3 regions of the Mesorhizobium sp. M0659 genome follow, and region 3 is predicted to be linked to each of the others. Evidence: predicted binding sites of a transcription regulator. Region 3 holds the regulator's gene; each other region holds the start of a gene.

Evidence for each region. The regulator LexA, encoded in region 3, represses DNA repair genes until DNA is damaged. The targets are predictions, from matches to a motif close to TGTTCNNNNTGTGTTCNG.
Region 1: NKI31_RS21535 (YifB family Mg chelatase-like AAA ATPase) is a predicted target of LexA. The motif match lies at 5,142-5,159, and genes of this name have one in related genera.
Region 2: dinB (DNA polymerase IV) is a predicted target of LexA. The motif match lies at 2,497-2,514, and genes of this name have one in related genera.

What each region holds. Positions count from the first base shown of each region.
Region 1 covers NZ_JAMYPY010000014.1:65,468-73,203, forward strand. The annotation lists gene NKI31_RS21510 (glycosyltransferase) at 116-1,120, shown strand; gene NKI31_RS21515 (GtrA family protein) at 1,125-1,499, shown strand; gene gshB (glutathione synthase) at 1,635-2,588, shown strand; gene NKI31_RS21525 (glycosyltransferase family 2 protein) at 2,681-3,754, opposite strand; gene NKI31_RS21530 (glycosyltransferase) at 3,939-5,003, shown strand; gene NKI31_RS21535 (YifB family Mg chelatase-like AAA ATPase) at 5,254-6,786, shown strand; gene NKI31_RS21540 (malate synthase G) at 6,992-7,736, opposite strand, start outside.
Region 2 covers NZ_JAMYPY010000025.1:40,826-48,561, forward strand. The annotation lists gene NKI31_RS27510 (hypothetical protein) at 1-163, opposite strand, end outside; gene NKI31_RS27515 (hypothetical protein) at 324-653, shown strand; partial or broken gene NKI31_RS31875 (PRC-barrel domain containing protein) at 620-754, shown strand; gene NKI31_RS27525 (hypothetical protein) at 1,055-1,276, opposite strand; gene NKI31_RS27530 (heme-copper oxidase family protein) at 1,544-1,951, opposite strand; gene NKI31_RS27535 (hypothetical protein) at 2,106-2,342, opposite strand; gene dinB (DNA polymerase IV) at 2,576-3,817, shown strand; gene NKI31_RS27545 (DUF924 family protein) at 3,783-4,157, shown strand; gene NKI31_RS27550 (hypothetical protein) at 4,356-4,454, shown strand; gene NKI31_RS27555 (hypothetical protein) at 4,514-4,612, shown strand; gene NKI31_RS27560 (hypothetical protein) at 4,804-5,979, opposite strand; gene NKI31_RS27565 (EamA family transporter) at 6,125-7,006, opposite strand; gene NKI31_RS27570 (dihydrofolate reductase family protein) at 7,321-7,736, opposite strand, start outside.
Region 3 covers NZ_JAMYPY010000022.1:55,435-63,170, forward strand. The annotation lists gene kynU (kynureninase) at 1-857, opposite strand, end outside; gene NKI31_RS26490 (GntR family transcriptional regulator) at 1,023-1,787, shown strand; gene lexA (transcriptional repressor LexA) at 1,992-2,774, shown strand; gene NKI31_RS26500 (ComEC/Rec2 family competence protein) at 2,768-5,224, opposite strand; gene arr (NAD(+)--rifampin ADP-ribosyltransferase) at 5,336-5,752, opposite strand; gene gltX (glutamate--tRNA ligase) at 6,215-7,639, shown strand.

The DNA.
Region 1 (7,736 bases), on a different contig from region 3:
CGGAAAGACTGCGGCCTTAAACCTAGCCTTAACAGCTTCAATAAATAGTAAAGTCGCCTGAGCGAGGCCGCATATGAGCGCGGCCGGAGGCTCCGCCGGGTGTCGGGAGACGGAAATGCCGCACGAAGTCCGCCATGAGCCGGCCATTGCCGTGCTCCTGCCTTGCTACAATGAGGAACTGACCATCACCGAGGTGGTGCGGCGCTTTCGCGAGACGCTGCCATCGGCCGAGATCTATGTCTATGACAACAATTCCAGGGATTTGACCGCGCTCAAGGCGCGCGCAGCGGGCGCCATCGTCGTCCGCGAGCCGCGCCAGGGCAAGGGCAATGTCGTGCGGCGCATGTTCGCCGACATCGATGCGGACATCTATCTGATGGCCGATGGCGACGGCACCTATGCGCCGGAAGATGCCTCGCTGCTGATCAACATCCTGCAGACCGAGCGCTGCGACATGGTGGTTGGCACCAGGCGCGGCGTCACCGACGATGCCGGCCGTTCCGGCCATGCCTTCGGCAACCGCATCTTCAACAGCCTCTACAAGCGGCTGTTCGGCGCCGACTTCACCGACATCTTCTCCGGCTACCGCGTCTTCTCGAGGCGTTTCGTCAAGAGCTTTCCCGCGGTTTCCGGCGGCTTCGAGATCGAGACCGAAATGTCGGTGCATGCCTCGCAGCTCAAACTGCCGGTGAGCGAGATCGCGCTCGATTATGGCCGCCGGCCTGAGGGATCGTCGTCGAAGCTGTCGACCTATCGCGACGGCGCCAGGATCCTGTGGATGTTCGCCATGCTGATGAAGGAAACGCAGCCGCTGCGCTTCTTCGGCGCCTTCGCGATTTTCTTCCTGGCGTCGAGCCTTGCCCTGATGACGCCGGTGCTGATCGAATTCGCCCAGACCGGCCTCGTGCCGCGCATGCCGACCTGGGTGCTGTCGGTCGGCCTGCTGCTGCTCTCGATGCTTGCGATGGTGACCGGATTGATCCTCGATTCGGTATCGCGCGGACGCGCCGAGCAGAAGCGCATTTTTTATCTCTCGGTGCCGTCGGGCCGGGTCGAACGGCGCGAACGCACTGGTGAAATCCCGAAGGCCGAACCGGGCAAGACGCCCCGGGCCGCCTGAGGCCGTGAGCCGGCTCGTCCGCTTCGTCCTGGCCGGCGGCGTTGGTTTCGTCGCCGATGCCGCGGCGCTCTGGCTGCTCTTGGCGGTGACGCCGCTCGGTCCCTTCGTCGCCCGTGTCCTGTCGATCGGCTTTGCGCTGTGCGTCACCTGGCAGATCAACCGGCACCTGACCTTTTCGCCGTCGAGCCGCGGCGTGGCTAGCGAGGGTGCGCGCTATGGCGGCGTCGGCATCGCCACCAGCATCGTCAACTATCTCGTCTACTGCGCCATCCTGTTCGCGCTGCCGGCAATGCCGCCGCTGGCGGCACTTGCGATCGCCTCGCTGGTAGCGATGGCGCTGTCGTTCCTCGGTTACTCCCGGCTGGTCTTCGACTGTTAGGGGGTCTGGGCCAAGCAAGCGCGATTGGCAGAAGCCGCCAAGTTCCGTATATCGGCGACTTGCCTTGCCGCAATTCCGGACGGAAAACCGCTACGCACTTTTCCTGGACTTGCTCGACCCGCTGGAGACCAAAAGATGACCCTGAAGATCGCCGTCCAGATGGACCATGTCTCCACCGTCTCGATCGCCGGCGACACGTCGTTTGCGCTGTCGCTGGAGGCGCAGCGGCGCGGGCACCAGCTGTTCCACTACACGCCGGACCGGCTGTCGATGCTGGGCGGCAAGGTGTTTGCCCGCATCGAGGAGATGAAGCTCCGCGACGAGAAGGGCAATCATTTTTCGCTGGGCGACAAGGTGCGCACCGACCTGTCGGAGATGGATGTGATCCTGCTGCGCCAGGATCCGCCCTTCGACATGAATTACATCACCACCACGCATATTCTGGAGCGCATTCACCCGAAGACACTGGTCGTCAACGACCCGGCCTGGGTGCGCAACAGCCCGGAAAAGATCTTCGTCACCGAATTCCCCGATCTGATGCCCGAAACGCTGATCACCAAGGATCCCCAGGAGGTCGCGGCCTTCCGCAAGGAATTCGGCGACATCATCGTCAAGCCGCTCTATGGCAATGGCGGCGCCGGCATCTTCCATCTCAAGGGAGACGATCGCAACCTCGCCTCACTGCTCGAAATGTTCGCCCAGCTGTCACGCGAGCCGTATATCGTCCAGCGCTATCTGAAGGATGTGCGCAAGGGCGACAAGCGCATCATCCTGATCGACGGCGAGGCGGTCGGCGCCATCAACCGCGTGCCGGCCGACCACGATTCCCGCTCCAACATGCATGTCGGCGGCCGCGCCGAAAAGACCGAGCTGACGGAGCGCGAACGCGAGATTTGCGCCCGCATCGGCCCGTCGCTGAAAGAGCGCGGCTTCATCCTGGTCGGCATCGACGTGATCGGCGACTACATGACCGAGATCAACGTGACCTCGCCAACCGGCGTGCGCGAAGTGCAACGCTTTGGTGGCGCGGATATCGCCAGCCTGTTCTGGGACGCGGTAGAGGCGAAGCGGCGGAATTTGGCCGCGTAGTGTGCGTTGCTACGGAGGACTTTGGTGGGTCCAGAGAAGCATCGAAAGATGCTCTTTATCGGGTAAGACTGCCGAGCAAGCGGCTCATCAAATCAAACTATGTCCCGGAAGCGCCGAGGCCTCAGTTTCGGAGGAAGGAGACCGATAAGTCTGGTCTGCAATTTTCGCTGTGGTGTTGCCCAGTCTTTCAGCAGAAAACCCGCATCGGAGTTCTTTTCCAGCAATGCAAAAGCCGCAGACAGTCCGATCAGGTCGACCAAGGTCCTGCGCATTGAGTGGCGGGAGATTAAATGCGCCAGTCCCGGCGCCACTTCGCACCAACGATTGGCCAGTGCCCGCCGTATCGCTATTTCAGTATCAGGCGACATCCTGCCGAGGCCAACTCCGGTACCCAGGATGCGCCCGTCCGCCCAGCCATTGCCGCCGTGAAGCCGATAACTGCCAAGAGCCCGCCCAATCCTCACGGTTCCGCCGATCATATGGGCGGCACGAGCCATATAACCATCGGCACATATCCTTATTTCGTCCGGATCGGATGGACGCATGATTTCAAGCGGAGCTCGACGAAACATCATCCCCGATGTGGTTGACCAAAACCAACCCACGGTACCCCGATCAATAAATAATAATGTCGGGTCAGCTTCGGTGTCGACATGCAGGTAGCCGCTCATTTTCGGCATCGATCGCGGGTCGTTCAGGTGGAATACGGGATGACCGCCCGCAAGCAGGTTGCCGGCCGTATCTATCACCACCTCATCGGAGCTCGACATTGCCGCGATACGGGTTTGGCTGAGATGCGCTCTCACATGGCATTCTATGAAGTCAGGATGCCAAGCATCGTCACCGTCAAGAAAGGAGATCAGGGGCCCGGCTGTCGCGTCAAGCCCGGTCATCATTGCTGTCAACTGCCCGCCATTTTGCAGTCGGGGCAGAAAGCGGAAACGACTGTCGCCAAGCTGGGACAGACACTCTTCAATCCTTCGGCGGGAACCGTCGGTCGAAAAATCATCGACCACCACGCATTCGAACGCAGTGTATGTCTGCGCCGCTACGGATCGGATCGCAGTGTCGATGAATGCCTCTTGATTGAAACAGCCTACGCAAACGGATACGGTTGGTAGCGCGATGTGAGAACCAGCTCCGCTTGGGACGATGTTTTCTTTCAAGAGGCGCTTCTCCGTACACCAGATTTGATCGCCTGAGATATTCCGTCGATCAAATGGCGGTGTTTCTTTGCCAAATTTCTCTCTATCGAAGCGAGTTTTTCTCCGCACTCAAGATCGCAATTGCCGCATGTTGACCCTACAGCACGGGTATCGCCCTCCTACCAAATTCGAGATTGTCAGAGCCATGCTGCGTCATGGCCACAACCTCAGAAAAGGGCACCCTTCCGCGAAGTCGCAACCTGCTCTTCAGGCCAGTTTGCTGTCGGACGATCCGTTCATATCCTATTCGGGAATGTCCGGTACGCCGCTCGGATTAGCAAGTCATATGCCTTTCCTTCCACGCGGCCACCGCGCCTGGTTTCTCATCTCGCCAACCTGGTCCATCGAAAACAGTGCTAGCGTCAAAACCATCCGGACCTATGCCGTTCTGCATAGACTCAAGAACCCCCGTCACTCGCTAATCTTCCTATCCAACACTCAGGCCGAGGCTGATCTGTTGAATCAGTCCGGCGAGGCCGCCGTCCTGCACAACAAGACGTCAACAACCTCCGAACACATATTCAGGCCTCTCGATGACGTCCCTGTAGAATTTGATGCAATCTACAATGCGCAGCTGGCTCCGTGGAAGCGCCATGACTTGTCGCTTGGCATCCAGCGTTGCGCATTTGTCTTCTATCGAGATTCAAGCGGATCCTCCACGACGGAGTCGGAAAGAGCGCGAATAAATCGGCATAGGGAGCTCGCGCCGCATCACGTCTTTATCAACGAGTTTGACGGCACCGGCAAGCCTGTCCGATTGGCACCGGCTCAGGTGAACACGCATCTAAATCGTGCAGCCGTGGGAATCTGTCTCTCTCACCTGGAAGGACCAATGTTCGCCAGCACGGAATATCTTCTCGCGGGCCTTCCAGTGGTCACGACGCCGAACCATGGCGGCCGAGACCTTTATCTGGATGACGACTATTCGCTCACAGTTCCACCCGATCCTCGATCCATCGCGGAGGCTGTCTTAGCGCTGAAGGAGCGACGAATTCCCCGGGATTACATTCGTTCGCAAACTTTGAAACGAATCGAACGAGACCGCGGGCGGTTCATAGACCTTGTAAACGAGATTTTTCTGGAGAGCGGCTCTTCGCGCCGGATCGCCCTGCCTTGGCCTTTCAGATATCCTGTCATGGAGTGGCTTCCACCGCAGGTCGCGATCGATCGATCGCTTTCAGGTTCGGTCGATGCCTTCATCACCGCTTAGAAGCAACACCCTCAGATCGCCGAAGGGCCTAGTCGCCCTTGTTAAACGCGGTCGAGGAGGCGGAGCAGCCGTTCCATTTTGCTTGACCATCTTCCTTTTTTGCAACCGGCACAGCGCGCTGCAGCCACCACGAATGCATGTTCCTGTAATGTTCTTGCCTTGGCCTGAAATCTATGGTTGTCTTGTCCTGACGTCGCTCGCGGTCTGAACCACAAGGCCGAGGCGAGCCGATATCCGGGGGCAGAGCAAGATGGTGGCGCGGGTTCGCACGGTTGCTTTCCAGGGCATCGAGGCCGTACCGGTCGATGTCCAGGTGATGATCGCGCCGGGCAAGGTCGGCATGCAGATCGTCGGGCTGGCCGACAAGGCGGTGGCCGAAAGCCGCGAGCGCGTGCAGGCGGCACTGCATGCGTCGGGGCTGTCGATGCCGTCGAAGAAGGTGACGGTCAACCTGGCGCCTGCCGATCTTCCTAAGGAAGGGAGCCATTACGACCTGCCGATCGCGCTCGGCCTGATGGCTGCACTCGGCGCCATTCCGGGCGACATGCTGGCCTCCTATGTCGTGCTCGGAGAATTGTCGCTCGACGGCACCATTGCCACGGTCGCCGGCGCGCTGCCGGCGGCGATCGGCGCCAATGCCGAGGGAAAGGGCCTGATCTGCCCGTTCGGCTGCGGGCCGGAAGCGGCCTGGGCGGGCAAGGATTTCGACATATTGGCGCCGCGCAGCCTGATTGCCATCGCCAATCATTTTCGCGGCACGCAGGTGCTGTCGCGGCCCGAGCCCGGCATCCATGTCTCGGCCCGCGACCTGCCCGACCTTTCAGACATCAAGGGCCAGGAAAGCGCCAAGCGGGCGCTGGAAGTGGCGGCGGCCGGCGGCCACAATCTGTTGATGGTCGGGCCTCCCGGCTCGGGAAAATCGATGCTGGCGCAGAGGCTGCCTTCAATTCTGCCGCCACTGGCGCCCAAGGAACTTCTTGAAGTCTCGATGATCGCCTCGGTGGCCGGCGAGCTCGGCGAAGGCAAGCTCACCGACCGGCGGCCGTTCCGCGCCCCGCACCATTCGGCTTCGATGGCGGCAATGGTCGGCGGCGGCATCAGGGCGCGGCCGGGCGAAGTATCGCTTGCCCATAACGGCGTGCTGTTCCTCGACGAGTTTCCCGAATTCACGCCGCAGACCTTGGATGCGCTGCGCCAGCCACTGGAGACCGGCGACTGCATGATCGCGCGCGCCAACCACCGCGTCACCTATCCAGCGCGCATCCAGCTGGTGGCGGCGATGAACCCGTGCCGTTGCGGCATGGCCGGCGAGCCCGGCTATCGCTGCCTGCGCGGTGAGCGCTGCCGCACCGACTACCAGGCGCGCATTTCCGGCCCGCTGCTCGACCGCATCGATCTCAGGATCGAGGTGCCTGCGGTTTCGGCCGCCGATCTGATCCGGCCGGATCGGGCGGAGAAAAGTGCCGCCGTTGCGCAGCGCGTCGCGCGCGCCCGCACCATCCAGCGCGAACGGTTCGAGCGGCTCGGCGTGACCAGCGCGACCACCAACGCGCATTGCTCGCCTTCTGTTATCGAGGACATCGCGATGCCGGATGCCGCCGGCCTGTCTCTGTTGAAGGACGCCAGCGAAAAGCTCGGCTTTTCCGCGCGCGCCTATCATCGGGTGCTGAAAGTGGCGCGCACGCTGGCCGATCTCGAAGCGAGAGAAACCGTCGGCCGCATTCACCTGGCCGAGGCGATTTCCTACCGCATGATGTCGGAGCGGGTGGCGCAGGCGGCGTAACGCTCCTCCTTGAGGGGAAGGTGGCCCCGAAGCGGCAGGGTGGGGGTCGCCGAAGAATGGTCGATCTTTTTGGAGCCGAGCCGAGAAAGGGCCTCTGCAATGACATTGCTTGTAGTGTCGTCCGAAGGGAGTCGCCGCACTTCACGCAGGACCCCACCCGGCCCTTCGGGCCACCCTCCCCTCAAGGGGGAGGGAAATGCAGGCGCTAATTCGCCCGCTCTTTCGCCTTCAGCTCCAGCCGCCGTGCGTGCAGCACCGGTTCCGTATAGCCATTCGGCTGTTCGCGGCCTCTAAACACCAGGTCGCAGGCGGCGTGGAAGGCGATGGAATTGTCGAAATCGGTGGCCATCGGGCGGTAGAGCGGGTCGCCGACATTTTGGAGGTCGACGATCGCTGCCATGCGCCGCAGCGAATCCATCACCTGGATCTGCGAGCACACCTTGTGGTGCAGCCAGTTGGCGATGTGCTGCGAGGAGATGCGCAGCGTGGCGCGGTCTTCCATCAGGCCGACATCGTTGATGTCGGGCACTTTCGAGCAGCCGACGCCCTGGTCGATCCAGCGCACGACATAGCCAAGAATACCTTGCGCATTGTTGTCGAGTTCGCGCTGGATCTCGTCGGGGGTCCAGTTCGGCCGCACCGCCACCGGCACCGACAATATATCATCGAGCTTCGCCTTCGGCCGGCTCTTGAGCGCCGCCTGGACGGCATGGACATCGACCTTGTGATAGTGCGTGGCGTGCAACGTCGCCGCCGTCGGCGACGGCACCCAGGCGGTGCTGGCGCCGGCCTTGGGATGCGCGATCTTCTGTTCCAGCATCGCCGCCATCAGATCGGGCATCGCCCACATGCCCTTGCCGATCTGGGCATGACCGGCGAGCCCGCATTCGAGCCCGATATCGACATTCCACGCCTCATAGGCGGAGATCCAGGCGGCCTGCTTCATGTCG
Region 2 (7,736 bases), on a different contig from region 3:
TCGATTCGCCACCGCCATTGGCGACCGGCGGCTTCCGAGCATCGTCCTGAGGCTGCGCCTGGCAAGGCGCGGCAGGGCCGTTCCGGTCGCCATTGTCCTGCGCAGCCGCCGGGTCGGCCAGCGCCAAGAGCAGCACGCATGGGATGAGGGGGAAAGTCTTCATGGTCCAGCTCCTCTGGATTCATCTCCTTGGCAAAACAGACTAGTCCTTGGCAAAGCAGACTGGCGGCAATTGGTTCCACGGAGATGGAGTGGTTGCCGGAACCTGACAGCCGGAAGTGAGTTCCACCTTCTCGACGCAAAGCCGCCCAGAGGAGGCAATCATGGAAGAACGAAACAGAAAACCCAATGACGAGGTCGAGGCGCCACCGAGCAAAAACGATGCCCGCGACACGATCGCCAATGACGAGGTGGAGGCGCCGACGCCGCGCCGGCAGGATTGGGATGCGCTGCGTGGCGCAACGGTCCTGCCCGACGGAGCAGATGAGGAAAGCCTGCCGGACACCACCGGAGTCGAGAAGGAAGGCGAACTGCCCGAGGAGGATGACGACAACCCCTACCAGGACAGTGACGATGCCTTGCCCGACGACGCCGAGGAAGCCGCCATTGGTCACGACCTGGCGAGGCGCGGCGGCCCGTTCGACGAGGTGTAAGGGCAGCGACCGCGGACTTTCGAGAGGTTTCCCGGGACGTCCACGCCGTCACCAGTTGGACCAAGGATGAGCTGAAGGCGATGCCGGAGCATCGCGATTGATATTTCGAAGGATCCGGCTGGTCTGATCCTTCGTTTAAGGCGCCTTGGCGGTTTGGTTAAATTTAGCCCTTGTGGTCAAGGGCCGGCGGCGACGCAATCTCGGCACGTTCGACAGCCGCGAGGCAGCCGAGAAGCACGAACGCGAAGCCCAATATCTCAAGCGCCGTTGAGGCCGCTCGCCTGAATCTTCAAAGTGCGCAAGATATCCCCGCCGCGGGCGGCGCAGACACGCTCCAGCATCGCAACGCTGCGAACCGGGCCATCGCCCGCCGGCACTTGAGTGCCGACGGGCTCTGACCTTCAGTTCGACCCGGGATCGCCGAGCGCCTCGGTGACGAAGGACGCCGCGATCAGGTCGTCGGCGTCGAGGCGTAGGGAGCCTTCGACACCCCCCATGATGGCCGCGACCTTCTGGAAGGTCTGCATCTCGTGTTCAGTAACGCTGGCGTCTCGCATCCTGGCTTTCAGATCGGCGATGCGTCGGCCCAGTGAGGCCGACGTTCCGATTTCTCTGTTCGACATGGTGGCCTGCTCCTCCCCCAACCCATGCTGTGGACGTACTCAAGTCTGCCTATATATAAGGCAGCGCGAATACAGTCGCCGCAACGCGCGATATCTGGGAAGGTTCCGGCGCCAAATAGTCACGAAATAATACGTGGTGGGACTCGGGTATGTTAAGCGCCGACGCGGCGATAGACACCGCAGCCAGCGGCTGCGGCCATCGGCCTGGCCAACCCGTGTCGCGGGTCGCGAATGCGGGTCGGGACTTTGATCGCCGCGCGCGAACAGTCAGCGAGAGGCCGGAACCACGCCGGACACCGAGCGCGCCGTTTCGGGCGAAAACACCACGAAAGCAAAAACCAGAACGGCAGCGGCGATAATGACCGAGCCGCCGGCGACGATCGGTTCAAGCGCCGGGTTTCCCTGCAGCATCACATACAGCGCCGGCAGCATGATCACCAGGCCGAGTGTGTAGAGCCCGTAGTGGATCATGGCGATGCGACGCGCCGCCTTTTGCGGATTGAGCGCGTAGTAGCCGCCGAAGATGGCGCTCGTCACCCAACCGAGCAGATTGATATGCGCGTGCGCCGGAAAAGCGGCGTGGTCACCCGAGATCGCCATCTGCAGGCCGGCCGCAATCCCCAACATCAGGAACAAGATGGCAGTTTTGAAAAAGAGTTCTGAAACCCTCGGCATGTCATTTCTCCCCCTATGCGGTCTGCGACCGCTTGCGACCTGGAGAATACACCCACGCGCAGAACTTTTCCACGCCCCGGTTATGGGGCCATGCCTGCACAGCTTTTTGCACGCTGTTCGACTTTTCTGGCTGCCACAACCCGGCGCCGCCGCGCTACGGCGTCAGCAAGATGTCGGCGCCCGCTCGCTCGTCGAACACCACCGCGCAGCCGCGCCCCAGCGCCACTGCCGACAGCGCGTTGGCCACCGTCTCGTCCGGCGATACGAAATCACCGGTCAGCACTCGCAACTCCTCCACCGCCCTGGCCATTGACACGCAGTGCCCGGCAACGCGATCGCTCGTGCAGGCGTCAATGACGCTGACGAGGTCGATCATCTCGAACTGGCCCATACCGGCCTCCACAAAAACAGCGTCCCGTCGCGGATATGAACGCCGAGGCGAGAGACAATGTTCCGCAGGTCCGATGCCCAGGCGGAGCACTCGACAGCCCGACCTGGAACGGGCCGGCCGGCGACAACCGCTTCGCTTGACAATAGGCCCTGTTTGTTCTCTATTTGTTCGGCAAAAACGCCTCTCACAACAGACGCGGCTAATGCTGCAACGCCGCAAAGGGAACGGTCGGGATGGAGCCCACCATCCTGCATGCGGATCTCGACGCCTTCTACGCCTCGGTCGAGCAGCTGCTCGACCCGGCGCTCAGGGGCAAGCCGATCGCCGTCGGCGGCGGCGTCGTGCTTGCCGCTTCCTACGAAGCCAGGGCTTTCGGCGTGCGCGGCGGCATGCCCGGACGACGCGCGCGCGAGCTTTGCCCCGGACTGATCTTCGTCGGCGGCCATTTCGCCGACTATCAGCGGCTGGGCGACGCCGCCATCAAGGTGCTCGACGATTTCACGCCGCTGGTCGAGCGGATTTCCATCGATGAAGCCTTTGCCGATGTGGCCGGCTGCACGCATCTGTTCGGACCGCCGGCCGAGATCGCCGCCACGGTGCGTCGGCGCGTCCGGGCAGAGCTCGGCCTGCCGATCTCGATCGGCGTGGCGCGCACCAAGCATCTGGCCAAGATCGCCTCGCAGGTGGCCAAGCCCGACGGCCTAGTGGTGGTCGATCCGAACACCGAACTTGCCTTCCTGCATGATCTGCCGGTCGGCCTGATGTGGGGCGTCGGCCCGGCGACCAGAGCGCGGCTGGCCGAGATCGGCATCGAGACCATCGGCCAGTTGGCAAAGACGCATAGCGGGGCGCTGCGAAGGTTGCTCGGGCCCGCCGCCGGCGAAAAGCTGGCGTCGCTGGCATGGAACCGCGACCCGCGAAAGCTCGAAACCCACAGGCGGTCGCATTCCGCCGGCGCGCAGTCGGCGCTTGGCAGACGGCCGGCCGAAGCGCGTATCTTCGGACCCGTGCTGCTGCATCTGGCAGACCGGGTCGCCAGCCGGCTCAGGGCCAAATCACGGCCCGGGCGCACGGTGACGGTGCGCGTGCGTTTCGCCGATCTGCACGCCGTCACACGCTCGCTGACGCTCGATCAGCCGATTTCGGCAACCGCGATGCTGGCCGAAATCGCCGGGGAGCTGGTGCGCGGCGTGCTGGCCGCCAACCCTCGGGAGAAGACCATCTCGCTGCTGGCGATCTCGGTGTCGCAGCTGGAAGAAAGTGCCGAGCTGCAGCTGGAGCTGCCGCTCGGGCTTGCCGATGAAAAGCAGCGACCCGGCAGCAGGCAAGGCCTGGCGCGCTTTGGCGCCGACCGCGCCATCGACAAGATCCGCCAGCGCTTTGGCAGAGAGGCTGTCGGCTATGGCGCCGTGGCGCTGGAAGCCCGGCGCTCGGTTCCCGATGCCTTCCGCGAACTGGCGGAAAAGGAGCTTTGAGGGCCGCCGCGACGGCCAGGCCAATGCTTACGCCGCACCCGAAGATAGCGCTGCCCGCGCGATCGCTACTGAGGCGATCGATGCCGGGTTCCAGCGGATGGTCGATCCCTCGCTGCGGCTGTTCTTCGGGCTGCCCTTCGCGCATTCCGAAGCGATTGCCGACCAGGACCGCTCGGTGGCGCTGTCGCGCGACATCGGCCCGTCCGACCTGAAGCGGGCCGAACATCACCGCGACATCATCCGCCGTTTCGGACGTTTTCCGCACCGCAACCCGATCCTCGGCCGCGCCATGCACGCCCAAGAACAACGCTTTCTCGATGAAGGTGGATTTGCGGGTTAGAGCATGATCCCAAAAAGCGGGTCCGGTTTTTGGAAAAGATCATGCTGCAACAAAGGGTTAGATCATGATGAGATTGCAACCAAATCTCATCATGATCTAGTGCATCGGGACCAAGAAACCCGGGACGGGACGACGGCGCCGCGAAGGTTGACAGTGCCCATCCGTCTGGCATTATCGCGTAAGCTTGGAGGATTCACTATGAAGAAAACCTATTCGAAGCCTGTTCTGGTCAAAAAAGGCAAGCTTTCGCAGGTTACGGCGCTCGCCAATGGAGCGGGTTCCGGCCCGATCGAGTGAGGTCGTTGAGTCGGACTGTCGCCTGATCTGGCGGCCTCGCCTGACACTGGAGATGCGGCATGAAGAAGACCTATTCGAAGCCGGTGCTGGTCAAGAAGGGCAAGCTCTCGCAGGTTACAGCCGACAATGGTAACGGCTCCGGGCCGGTCGCAGTCTAGCAGCCGATTATCCGACGCCTCGTGCCGTCTGGCCGGGAACAGGGCTTTGGGTGCCCGACGTGGAGAGTGGAAAATGAAGAAAACCTATCTGAAACCGGTGCTGGTCAAAAAAGGCAAGCTCTCGCAGGTCACCGCGAACGGTGCTTCCAATCCGCGATAAACCCTTTCACCCCGATTGATCGCGACACGCTTCAGCGCACAACCACCAGATCGTCGAGCACGAGCTGCCAATAGTGGCTCGTGGAGAGGCGCACGCGCGTCACCGCCGCCAGCATCGGCGCATAGTGGACGGGCGCCAGTGCCGACAGGACGATCGTGTCGCTGGCGATCAGCCGGTCGCCAAGCCAGCTCTCGACCAGTGCGGTTTCGCCTTCGGACTTCAACCATGCCGCCGTCAGCATCACGGAATGGAACCCGAACGGTTTGTCGCTCGAGAATTCAGCCGGGTGTCCGCTGCTCGTATAGCAGACATGGTCTCCCGAGATATTGCCGTTGACGTAGCCTTCGCTGCCTTCGGTATGATCGCGCGCCAGTGCGTTCAGGTTGAACCAGGTCAACCCGGCATAACCGGACGGCACCTTGCGCAGGCCGCGCGTCGTGACATCGTCGAAACCGATGGCCTGCAAGGACGCGGCGCTGTCGACAGCCGCGTTCTCGGGCGACAGCAGGCCGAGCTCGGTCGGGTAGGCCGACAAGGCCAGTCGTCGTTCCATGCCACCGCCGGTGATTTCGATCGCGTCGGCGTCATCGGGCAGATCGAGACGGAAGCCAGCGCCAGCACTTAGCGGATGCACCGCCACCTCTTGCCCTTTCGCCATCACCGAGATGCTCGTCGAAACACCGTCCGCTACGCGGCCGCTGAGCCGGCGTATCGCAAACAGGCCGACCGGCTGCAGCATTGCTTCCGAGACCAGCCCGGTGGGCGAGCCCGGCAGCGGCCGGAGGTGCTGCGACTGGACCTCGTTGGCGCTGCTGGAGCGCCAGCCGGGCGGAACCGACACGGTGAAGCGGTAGCTGCCCGGCACATGGATGGGCGCGGCCCGACGTTTCGCCGACGCCAGGAAATTGGCAAAGCCGCCGCGGTTGCTCCGCGCCGCGGCGACGAAGCGGCCGTCGCCATCATGCAGTCTGACCATGATGCCGGCCATCGGGCGGTCGCCGAGCCCGTAGCGGCCGTCACGATCGGCATCGAAGTAGACAAAGGTCGAATGATTGAGCTTGCCGTGGTTGCCCGACCAGTCCCGGCGCACGGCGTAGTCGTTGGCCGGATCTTCACGAAGCCGGGCTCTGCGACGCGACCGCGCCAGCCGCCAGGCCAAAGCCGCAACGACAGCGGCGAGCCCGACAAGGAGTATTGCCTTGATCACGGACGGCTCAAGCAATGCTGTCAGCCCTGCTCATCTGGATCTCCTGCGCATACATCGATCCATATATCGATGCTGCAGGCGCTTGAGCAACCGGACACGGGACCGGCGGACCACGGCATCGGCGTCACATACCCATTTCAGGCACCTATTCCGGCGATGGCACCGGCGGCCTGGTGGTCAGCGCGGCGCCGAAGGCGGCGACGACCACGGCGGCGACGCCCGCGCACTGCAGCGGGCTCAGGGTCTCGTGCAGGAACAGGAAGCCGGCCAGCGCGCCCAGCGCCGGCTCCAGACAGGTCAGCGTGCCGTAGAGCCTGGCCGGCATCCGGGTCAGCGCCACCATCTCCAGCCAGAACGGCAAGGCGCTGGAGAACAGCCCGACCAGCAGCGCGCTGACCAGGATCGCGGGTGCGATGAGGTTCGTGCCCGCCTCGGCCAGACCGAACGGCAGGCCGACGGCAGCGGCAATGACCAGCCCGTAAGCCGTGGTCTGGCTGCCAAGCTCGGCGCCCGCCTTTTGCGCAAAGACGATGTAGAGCGCCCAGCAGCCGCCGGCGGCCAGCGCCAGCATCACGCCGATCGGGTCGAGTGCACTGCCGGAGTGGATGAAGGGCGACAACAGCAATATGCCGGCAACGGCCAGCACCACCCAGACGAAGTCGGTGGCGCGCCGCGACGACAGCGTCGCCACGAGCAGCGGGCCGCAGAATTCGAGCGCCACCGCGACGCCGAGCGGAATTCTGGCGAGCGCTGCGTAAAACAAAAGGTTCAGCGCCGCGAGGTTGACGCCGTAGGCGATGAGCCAGGGCAGCACGGCGCGCGACGGCCGCACCCGCCACGGCCTCAGCACCGCCGCCAGCATCAGCGCCCCCACGACCAGCCGCAGCGCCGTGGTGCCATTGGCGCCGATCAGTGGAAACAGGCCCTTGGCGAAGGTGGCGCCGATCTGGATCGACACCATGGCGCCAAGCAACGCGCCGATCGGCAAGCCCTTCGCTTCAGCTGCGGCAATCTGCGTCGACGTCAATTCCAGTCCCTCCGCGCGGTGCGCCGCAGCGTTGGCCCGAGATATGGATAATAGGCCTGGCTGTCGTGTGGCACGGGCAGACTGTTGATGGGGCAAGACGTGGAAGGCGAACGCCGACGCATTTCCTCTCCCCCGTCGATCGGGGGAGAGGTTGTCGAGCGAAGCTCGACGGAGTGGGGGTCGACCGTCCATCACATCCGCCCGATTGCCTGCTTGCCGGAGGCGGCGACCGTGGGTTTCATGAGCGCCTTCCCCCACTCCGTCGCCGCTTCGCGGCGCCACCTCTCCCCCCTCCGGAGGGAGAGGAAAAGAAGCTAGCTCGCCAGCCCATACACCAGGCTCACCCGCCCATCCGACAGCTGGCCGACCTGGCGCAGTTCCAGTCCGTGCCGGGCGTGCACCGTGCCGAACAGCGCCTTGCCTTCGCCGGCGAGCAGCGGATAAACGATGAGCCGCATTTCATCCACTAGCCCCGCCCCGATCAGGCTGGCGGTGATGCTCGCGCCGCCCATGAGGTAGATGTCCTTGCCGGGCTCGCGCTTCAGCGCCGCGATGTCGTCGAGGCTGCGCAGGAAGCGCGTCGAGGCCCAGGCGGCCGAAGTCATGGTGTTCGACAGCACATAGTGCGGTGTCTTGGCGGCAAAGCGCGCCCATTCGAGTTCGGCCGGGTCGACCAGTCTGCCGGTCATCGGCAATGGCTGGTCCGGCTCGTTCTGTTGGATCGCGCTCC
Region 3 (7,736 bases):
GACAGCACCGGCTGCGTTCCGCACAGGAAGCGGCGGATCCCGCTGCCGACGGCAAAGCCCTGCTCGAAGGCAAAGGGCCGCGCATGGCCCCACCAGCCGCTGAGCGGCTGCCTGATATCACCATGGTGGCGCTCGGCCGCGTAGATGAAGGCCGGCGAGCCCGGGCCGCCATTGAGGTATTTGTAGGTGCAGCCGACAGCGAAATCGGCATTGGCACGGTCGAGTTCGACCGGCAAGGCGCCGGCGGTGTGGCAGAGGTCCCAGATGATCAGCGCGCCGGCGTCATGTGCCTTGCGCGTCAGCGCCGCCATGTCGCGCAACTGGCCGGATTTGTAGTTTACGTGGTTGACCAGGATGACGGCAACGCTGTCGTCGATCAGCTCCTCGATTGCGGCCGCGTCGACGCCCTCCAGCCGCAGCCGCGTTCCCGGCCGGGTCGAGGCGACGCCTTCGGCCATGTAGAGGTCGGTCGGGAAACTGTCGCCCTCGGCAACGATGACCGACCGATTCGGCCGCATGCCGAGCGCGGCGTGCAGCAGCTTGTAGATGTTGATCGAGGTTGTGTCGCAGACCACCGTCTGCCCGTCAGCCGCGCCGATCAGTCGTCCGAGCTGATCTCCCAGTTCCACCGGCATGTTGAACCAGCCAGCCGTGTTCCAGGCGCGAATGAGGTCCTGCGCCCATTCCTGCGTGGCGGCCTGTTGCAATTCGCTGAAGACGGCTGGTGACGCGGCACCCAGCGAATTGCCGTCGAGATAAATCACGCCTTGCGGCAAGACAAAGCGTTCACGCATGGAGCGCAGCGGATCGGCGGCATCCATTGCTTCGATTGTAGCGAGATCGGGTGTCGTGCTCATGATCCGGCGCCCTTCCATGGACAAACGCGCGCGGCGGAGCCTGCCGCCCAAACATGCCGGCGATCTTGAGTGGTCGCCCTTGAGCTGTCAAACATTATATAATTCACCCATTGAAAGACTTTGATATATAATGATCCGCCGAGCGTTTATGTCTGATGGATCACGATGCTGGATGACGAGCAGACCTCGAAGACGGAAGTGGCCTATCGCCTGCTCAGGCGCGATATTCTTGCGACCCGGCTGGCGCCTGCCGCGCCGTTGAAGCTGAGCACGCTGCGCAACACCTACGGCATCGGCTGGACGCCGTTGCGCGAGGCGCTGTCGCGGCTGGATGCGGAACGGCTTGTGACCGCCATCAGCAACCGTGGGTTTGCGGTCGCTCCCGTCTCTCGGGCGGAGCTCGAGGATCTGGCGCGTGCGCGGCTGGTGGTCGAACTGCCCCTGCTGGTGGAATCGGTCGAGAAGGGCGACCGCGAGTGGGAAGACGCGGTCGTTGCAGCCCACTATCGTCTCTCACGGTGCGGGTCTGTTCTCGACGATCCATCGGATGATGCGGTCGACGCGTGGTACGAAAAACACGATGCCTTCCATGCGGCGCTGCTCAGTGCCGCGACATCCAGTTGGCTGCTGCGCTTCAATGCGACGATTTCCGACCAATTGCATCGCCATCACCGCTTTCTGGGTCTGGCCCCGACGCTGCGCGCCGCCGCCGGCCGCACGGATGGACACCGGAAGGCCGTGGCGGCCCTGCGCGACGCCGTCGCGATCGAACACCATACCGCCCTGATGGAAGCGGCCCTCGATCGCGACGTCGAACGTGCGAAAACTCTGATGACCGCTCACATCGGCTACACGATGCAGGTCTATGCCCAGAGTGAACCCGGCGCGGATGCTGCGCAGCCCCGTCCGAAAAGGAAGCGGCGATCGTAGCCGACGACGCAGGGCACTTTGTCTTCGTTTCACCCCGTTGCCGGCCAACGACTACGAGCGCCGCTCGCGGTGCCGAACGTTACGCTGAACAAAACGTCAACACATTCATTAAACTTTAAAAGGTTGCGGAACACAACTGGAACAGATAGTGTTTGTTCTGGGTTTGTTTTTTTGATTCTGGTTTCAGAACCCCTGGGGGCCGCGATGCTGACGCGCAAACAACATGAGCTTCTGATGTTCATCCATGAACGCCTGAAGGAGAGCGGAATCCCGCCGTCCTTCGACGAGATGAAGGAAGCGCTTGACCTCGCCTCCAAGTCCGGCATCCACCGCCTGATCACGGCGCTTGAGGAGCGCGGTTTCATTCGCCGGCTGCCGAACCGGGCGCGCGCGCTGGAAGTGCTGCGGCTGCCCGACTCGATCGCACCAGGCCTCAATGCGGCGAGGAAGTTTTCGCCGAGCGTCATTCAGGGCAGTCTTGGTCAAACCGGCCAAGGGCAAGGCGGCCAAGGACAAGGCGCGATGGGCCAAGGCGGTCTCGGCCGCCAGATCAAGCCGGGCTCGCCGTCGCGTTCGATGTCGGCCGGCAATGACGATGCCGTTTCCGCGATTTCAATCCCGGTTATGGGACGCATCGCCGCCGGCGTGCCGATCGACGCCATCCAGCATCAGACCCATTCGATCTCGGTGCCGCCCGATATGATCATGGGCGGCGAACACTACGCGCTCGAGGTCAAGGGCGATTCGATGATCGAGGCCGGCATTTTCGATGGCGACACGGTCATCATCCGCAATGCCGACACAGCCAGCCCCGGCGAGATCGTGGTGGCGTTGGTCGACGATGAGGAAGCGACCCTGAAACGCTTCCGCCGCAAGGGCGCCTCGATCGCCCTGGAAGCCGCCAACCCGGCCTACGAGACCCGCATTTTTGGACCGGACAGGGTGAAGGTGCAGGGCAAGCTTGTCGGATTGATCCGGCGCTACTGAGCCGGCTTGGGTTTGTACTTTTCACGCTGGTTGTAGGGCGGCAGGCCGCGCGCTTCGCGGGAGAAGCGGCGTTGCTCGTGCCAGGGGCGATACGGCTTGTCGACGGCGAAGCGGATGGTTGGCGCTGCAGCTGCCGATTGCGGATCGAAGAAGACGGCGGCGCTGCCGTCGCGGGCCAGCTGTTTCTTCGTCACGACCAGCACCAGCGGGTCGCGGCACGGATTGTAGGCGGTGGCGTCATCGATGACGATCAGGCTCGCGAAGGCACAGGCCGGCCGCGCCGTCTTGCGGTCTTTCGCAAGCGCTACAATGGCTCCGGAAGGGTGCCGGGCGATACAGAGATCGCCGGTGCAATAGAAGGGCGAGCCGGGCGGCAGATCGAGCGGATCGAGATCGAACCGCGTATCTGTTGACTCGAAAATCTCAGGTGGGATAATGGTTTCGGCCCGCAGCGCCCGTTTCCAATTGTCCGTGGTGAATTCGTTGGAGCGTTCGCGGTTGAGGGCGAGTTCGCCGCCACCGGTCGGCATGGCCACCAGATGCGCATCCTCGGATATGAGCACGTCGGGCGTAAGCACCTGCGGCACCGTCAACAGGCCGGCCAGCGCGAAAGGCACGGCCGCCAACCTGAGCCAGGTGGTGGCCATGGTGGCGATGACGAGGGCGACCGCCACCAACAGCACCGAGCGGATGGAGATCAGCCCGACGGCGTCGACCGGCGAGCGCTCGGAAATCCAGGCCGATATAGCGATCATCGCCATCAGACCCTTGCCCATCACATAGAGGAACGGCCCGTCGGCGCCGAACGGCATCGCCAGTGCGCTGAGCACGGCAAAAGGCATGACGATCAACGAAACAATCGGCATCACGGCCAGATTGGCGATCAGGCTGAGCGGCGACACACGCTGAAAATGCCAGATGGCGAACAGCAAGGTTGCACTGCCGGCGATGATCGAGGTCATGGCGAGGCCGCCCATGGCCAGCGCGAATTTTCGCGACAGGAAGCCGACGAAGGAGCGCTTTGCCGGCGGCGTTCTCACCTTGTCGGCGCGGTAATCGGCCCAGCCGGCATAGGCGCCGACAAGGGCGGCGGTGGCAGCAAACGACATCTGGAAGCTGGGACCGACCACCTCGTGCGGCGACACCAGGATGACGGCAATGGCGGAGATCGCCAGATTGCGCATGGTGAGTGCGGCGCGATCAAACAGCACGGCGACAAGCATGACCGCCAGCATGATGAAGCTGCGCTCGGCGGCAACCACGACGCCTGAAATGACGAGATAGGCGGCGATGGAGACGAGTGCTGCCACTGCTGCATATTTCTTGACTGGGCGGCGCGAAGAGAAATCGGGAAACAGCGCAAAGGCGCCACGCAGCAACGCCATGATGGTGCCGGCAACCAGCGCCATGTGCAGGCCGGAGATGGAGATGATGTGGTAGATGCCGGTGCGCCGCATCGCTTCGTTGACCTCGTCCGGGATGCCGGCGCGCACCCCGACAATCAACGCCGCGGCAATCTCGCCTTCGGCGCCGCCGATTTTGCCCCTGATATGGTCGGCAATGTTTTCGCGCGCGTTCTCGATTGCCGAGGAGAGCCGCGCGGTCAGCGGCGGCGGTCCCTGCGTAGCAATGGTTTTCGGATTGCCGAGAAAGAAGCCGCTGCCGCCGATACCGGTGAAATAGCTGTCGAAGGAGAAATCGTAGCTCTCCGGCCGCACCGGACCGGTCGGCGGCAACAGCCTGGCATAGCCGGTGATCAGGGAGCCGGCGGTCATATCGGCGGGAACGGTCCGCGCCGAGAGCCTGACCCGCTCCGGGGCATAGCGCAGCTCGGGGTAAGCGGTCGAAACCACATCGAGCGTCAGCCTGATGCGGCCGCTTTCCATCTGTTCGAGACTGACGACGCGGCCGGTCAGCCGTGTCTGAATCTCGGAGCCGAGCATCTGCGTTCCGGCGCGCCAAGTCTCGACTTTGGCGGCGACGACGCCGAGCGCGCACAGCATCGCGGCCATGCAGAACAGATGCGTCCTCGGCCGCGATCGCGTGGCGAGGGCGCAACATGTCGCCAGCACCACAATGGCGATTGGCTGCGCAAAGCCGGGCTCGCCGGCCAGCGAGAAATAAATGATGACGCCGGCCGCCAGGAAAACCGGCACCAGCAGGAAGGCGACGCCCCGGTCGAGCTCCGTGTTGGCGGCCACGGCAAGGCTGCGGCGGAGCGCGGGCCATGACGGACGGCGAAGCCGTCTGCGCAGACGGGCGATAGATCCGGGCGCTGTGACTTGCGCCGGCAACGCGTGACCGGGCAGCGCAGGCGCGACGCCGGGATGCGGCTCAGGCAGCGCGAGGGGCAGCGGCTCGGCATAGGGACTATCGGCAAACAGCGAGCGTTCGCTGACGCTTGCCTCGGCGCCTTCGCCTTCCTTCGTGCCCCGGCCACGTCCAGCCATCGGGTCTGCCCCTTGCGCCCCAGACCCCTATGCTACATGAACGCGCAAAGCGCGAAAGTCCGCGTGATCACGTCCACCGCGCCGGAATCGACCATCACCTGGCAAGGACGCTCAATCCTCAATCATATCCTGGCCCTCCGCTCTCAGGCGAGCAAGCCCATCGTGCATTGCCTTCAATTGTTCCGGTGTATGACCCTGCCATTCACCGAGTTCACCCAGGATGAGCAACGGATCACGGGAGCGGTAGGATTTCGTCGGATTACCGGGAAATTTTTTGTCGGTCAGGTTAGGGTCATCCATAAAAAACCCCGTCGGCTTTACGATGTAAATCCTTTGACGACCGTCACCCGTTGCAAGCTCTGCTCCCCAGATGGCGGCTTCAAGTGTCTGGGAGAAATATATCCATGACAGTGGTTGATCTCTGAAATTGGAAGGATGGCCGACGCTCAGCAGATCCCCGGGTTTCAAATCCGCCCGGGTACCATGGTAGAACGGATCACCCTCCGTATGGTCGGCGTTTCTGGTCATCGGTAGTCCTTCTTTCAATCTGCCTCCTTCGTGGCGGACCGGACTGCACACAGTTGCGGTGTTCACGATAATGATTGCAGAAAGGTCAATATGCGTGACCAAGCCAACGCTGTCACGGCGGCGTTGTAGTCGGGCAGTGCCGCCTCCGTGAAGAAATGTCCGCTCGTCAGAGGAGGCTACCACCGTCGCAGCGATGTTCCAGGCACTGTGACGGACGCTGCAGCCGAATGAAACCCAGACATTGACGCTGCTGCCAAACGAGGTTGCGCGGAGGGTGCGAACAGATTTTGTGCTACAAGGCTCCAGCGCCCGTTGACGCAACCGATAATTGCCGACGTGCCCCGGCCACGTCCAGCCATCGGGCCTGCCCCTTGCGCCCCAGACCCCCTATGCTACATGAACGCGCAAAGCGCGAAAGTCCGCGCGATCACGCTCCGTTTTCCAAGGCTTCCCGAGAGTTCCATGTCCGACACGGTCGTCACCCGTTTTGCCCCCTCGCCCACCGGCTATCTGCATATCGGCGGCGCGCGCACGGCGCTGTTCAACTGGCTGTACGCCAAGCACACCGGCGGCACGATGGTGCTGCGCATCGAGGACACCGACCGTGAACGCTTCAACGAGGCGGCGACACAGGCCATTCTGGATGGGCTGACCTGGCTCGGCCTTTCCTGGGACGGTGAGGCCATATCGCAGTTCGAGCGCGCGCCGCGCCACCGTGAGGTGGCCGAGGAGCTGGTGCGCCTGGGCAAGGCCTATTACAGCTACGAGACGCCTGCCGAGCTCGAGGCGATGCGCGAGGCCGCACGCGCCAAGGGCCTGCCGCCGCGCTACAATGGCGCGTGGCGCGATCGTGCCCCCTCGGAGGCGCCTCCCGGCGTCAAGGGCGCCATCCGCATCAAGGCGCCGACCGAGGGCGAAACCGTGGTGCACGACCGTGTGCAGGGCGAGGTGCGCTTCCCCAACAAGGACCTCGACGATTTCATCATCCTGCGCTCGGACGGCAATCCGACCTACATGCATGCCGTCGTCGTCGACGACCATGACATGGGCGTCACCCACATCATCCGTGGCGACGACCATCTGACCAACGCCGCGCGCCAGACGGTGATCTACAACGCCATGGGCTGGGACGTCCCGTCGATGTCGCATATCCCGCTGATCCACGGCGCCGACGGCGCCAAGCTGTCGAAGCGGCACGGCGCACTCGGTGTCGAGGCTTATCGCGCCATGGGCTATCTGCCCGAGGCACTGCTCAACTATCTGGCGCGGCTCGGCTGGAGCCATGGCGACGACGAGATCATGTCGATCAAGGACATGATTTCGTGGTTCGACATCGGCGATGTCAACAAGGGTGCGGCGCGCTTCGACTTCGCCAAGCTCGAGTCAATCAACGGCGCGCATATGCGCAAGATGGCCGATACCGAGCTGTTCGACATTTTCGTCGCCACTCTGCCATACCTCGAAGGCGGATCTGCTATCGCCGCCCGTCTCGACGACGCCAGGAAGGCGCAGCTGCTGGCCGCCTTGCCGGGCCTGAAAGAGCGCGCCAAGACGCTGGTGGAACTGGCCGATGGCGCGGCCTTCCTGTTCGTCGAGCGGCCGCTGCCGATCGACGAGAAGGCGGCAGCACTGCTCAGTGCCGACGCGCGCGCGATCCTGCGCGGCGCACATGCCGCTTTGCAGACTGTTTCGGGCGATTGGTCGGCTGCCGCGGCTGAAGCCGCGGTGCGCGAGTTCGCAGCGGCCGGCGGCCACAAGCTCGGCGCCGTGGCCCAACCGCTCCGGGCGGCCCTTACCGGCCGTAGCACCTCGCCCGGCGTGTTCGACGTGCTTGCCGTGCTTGGCCGCGAGGAAAGCCTGGCCCGGATTGCGGATCAAATCGATTAGGAGCGAGCTGGCCCAAAAAGATTGGCATTGAAAGGCGGGTTTCGCAGTGCAACATTAGGCCTTGGCCCAATCAGGCACGCACCTCCCAAAATGCGGT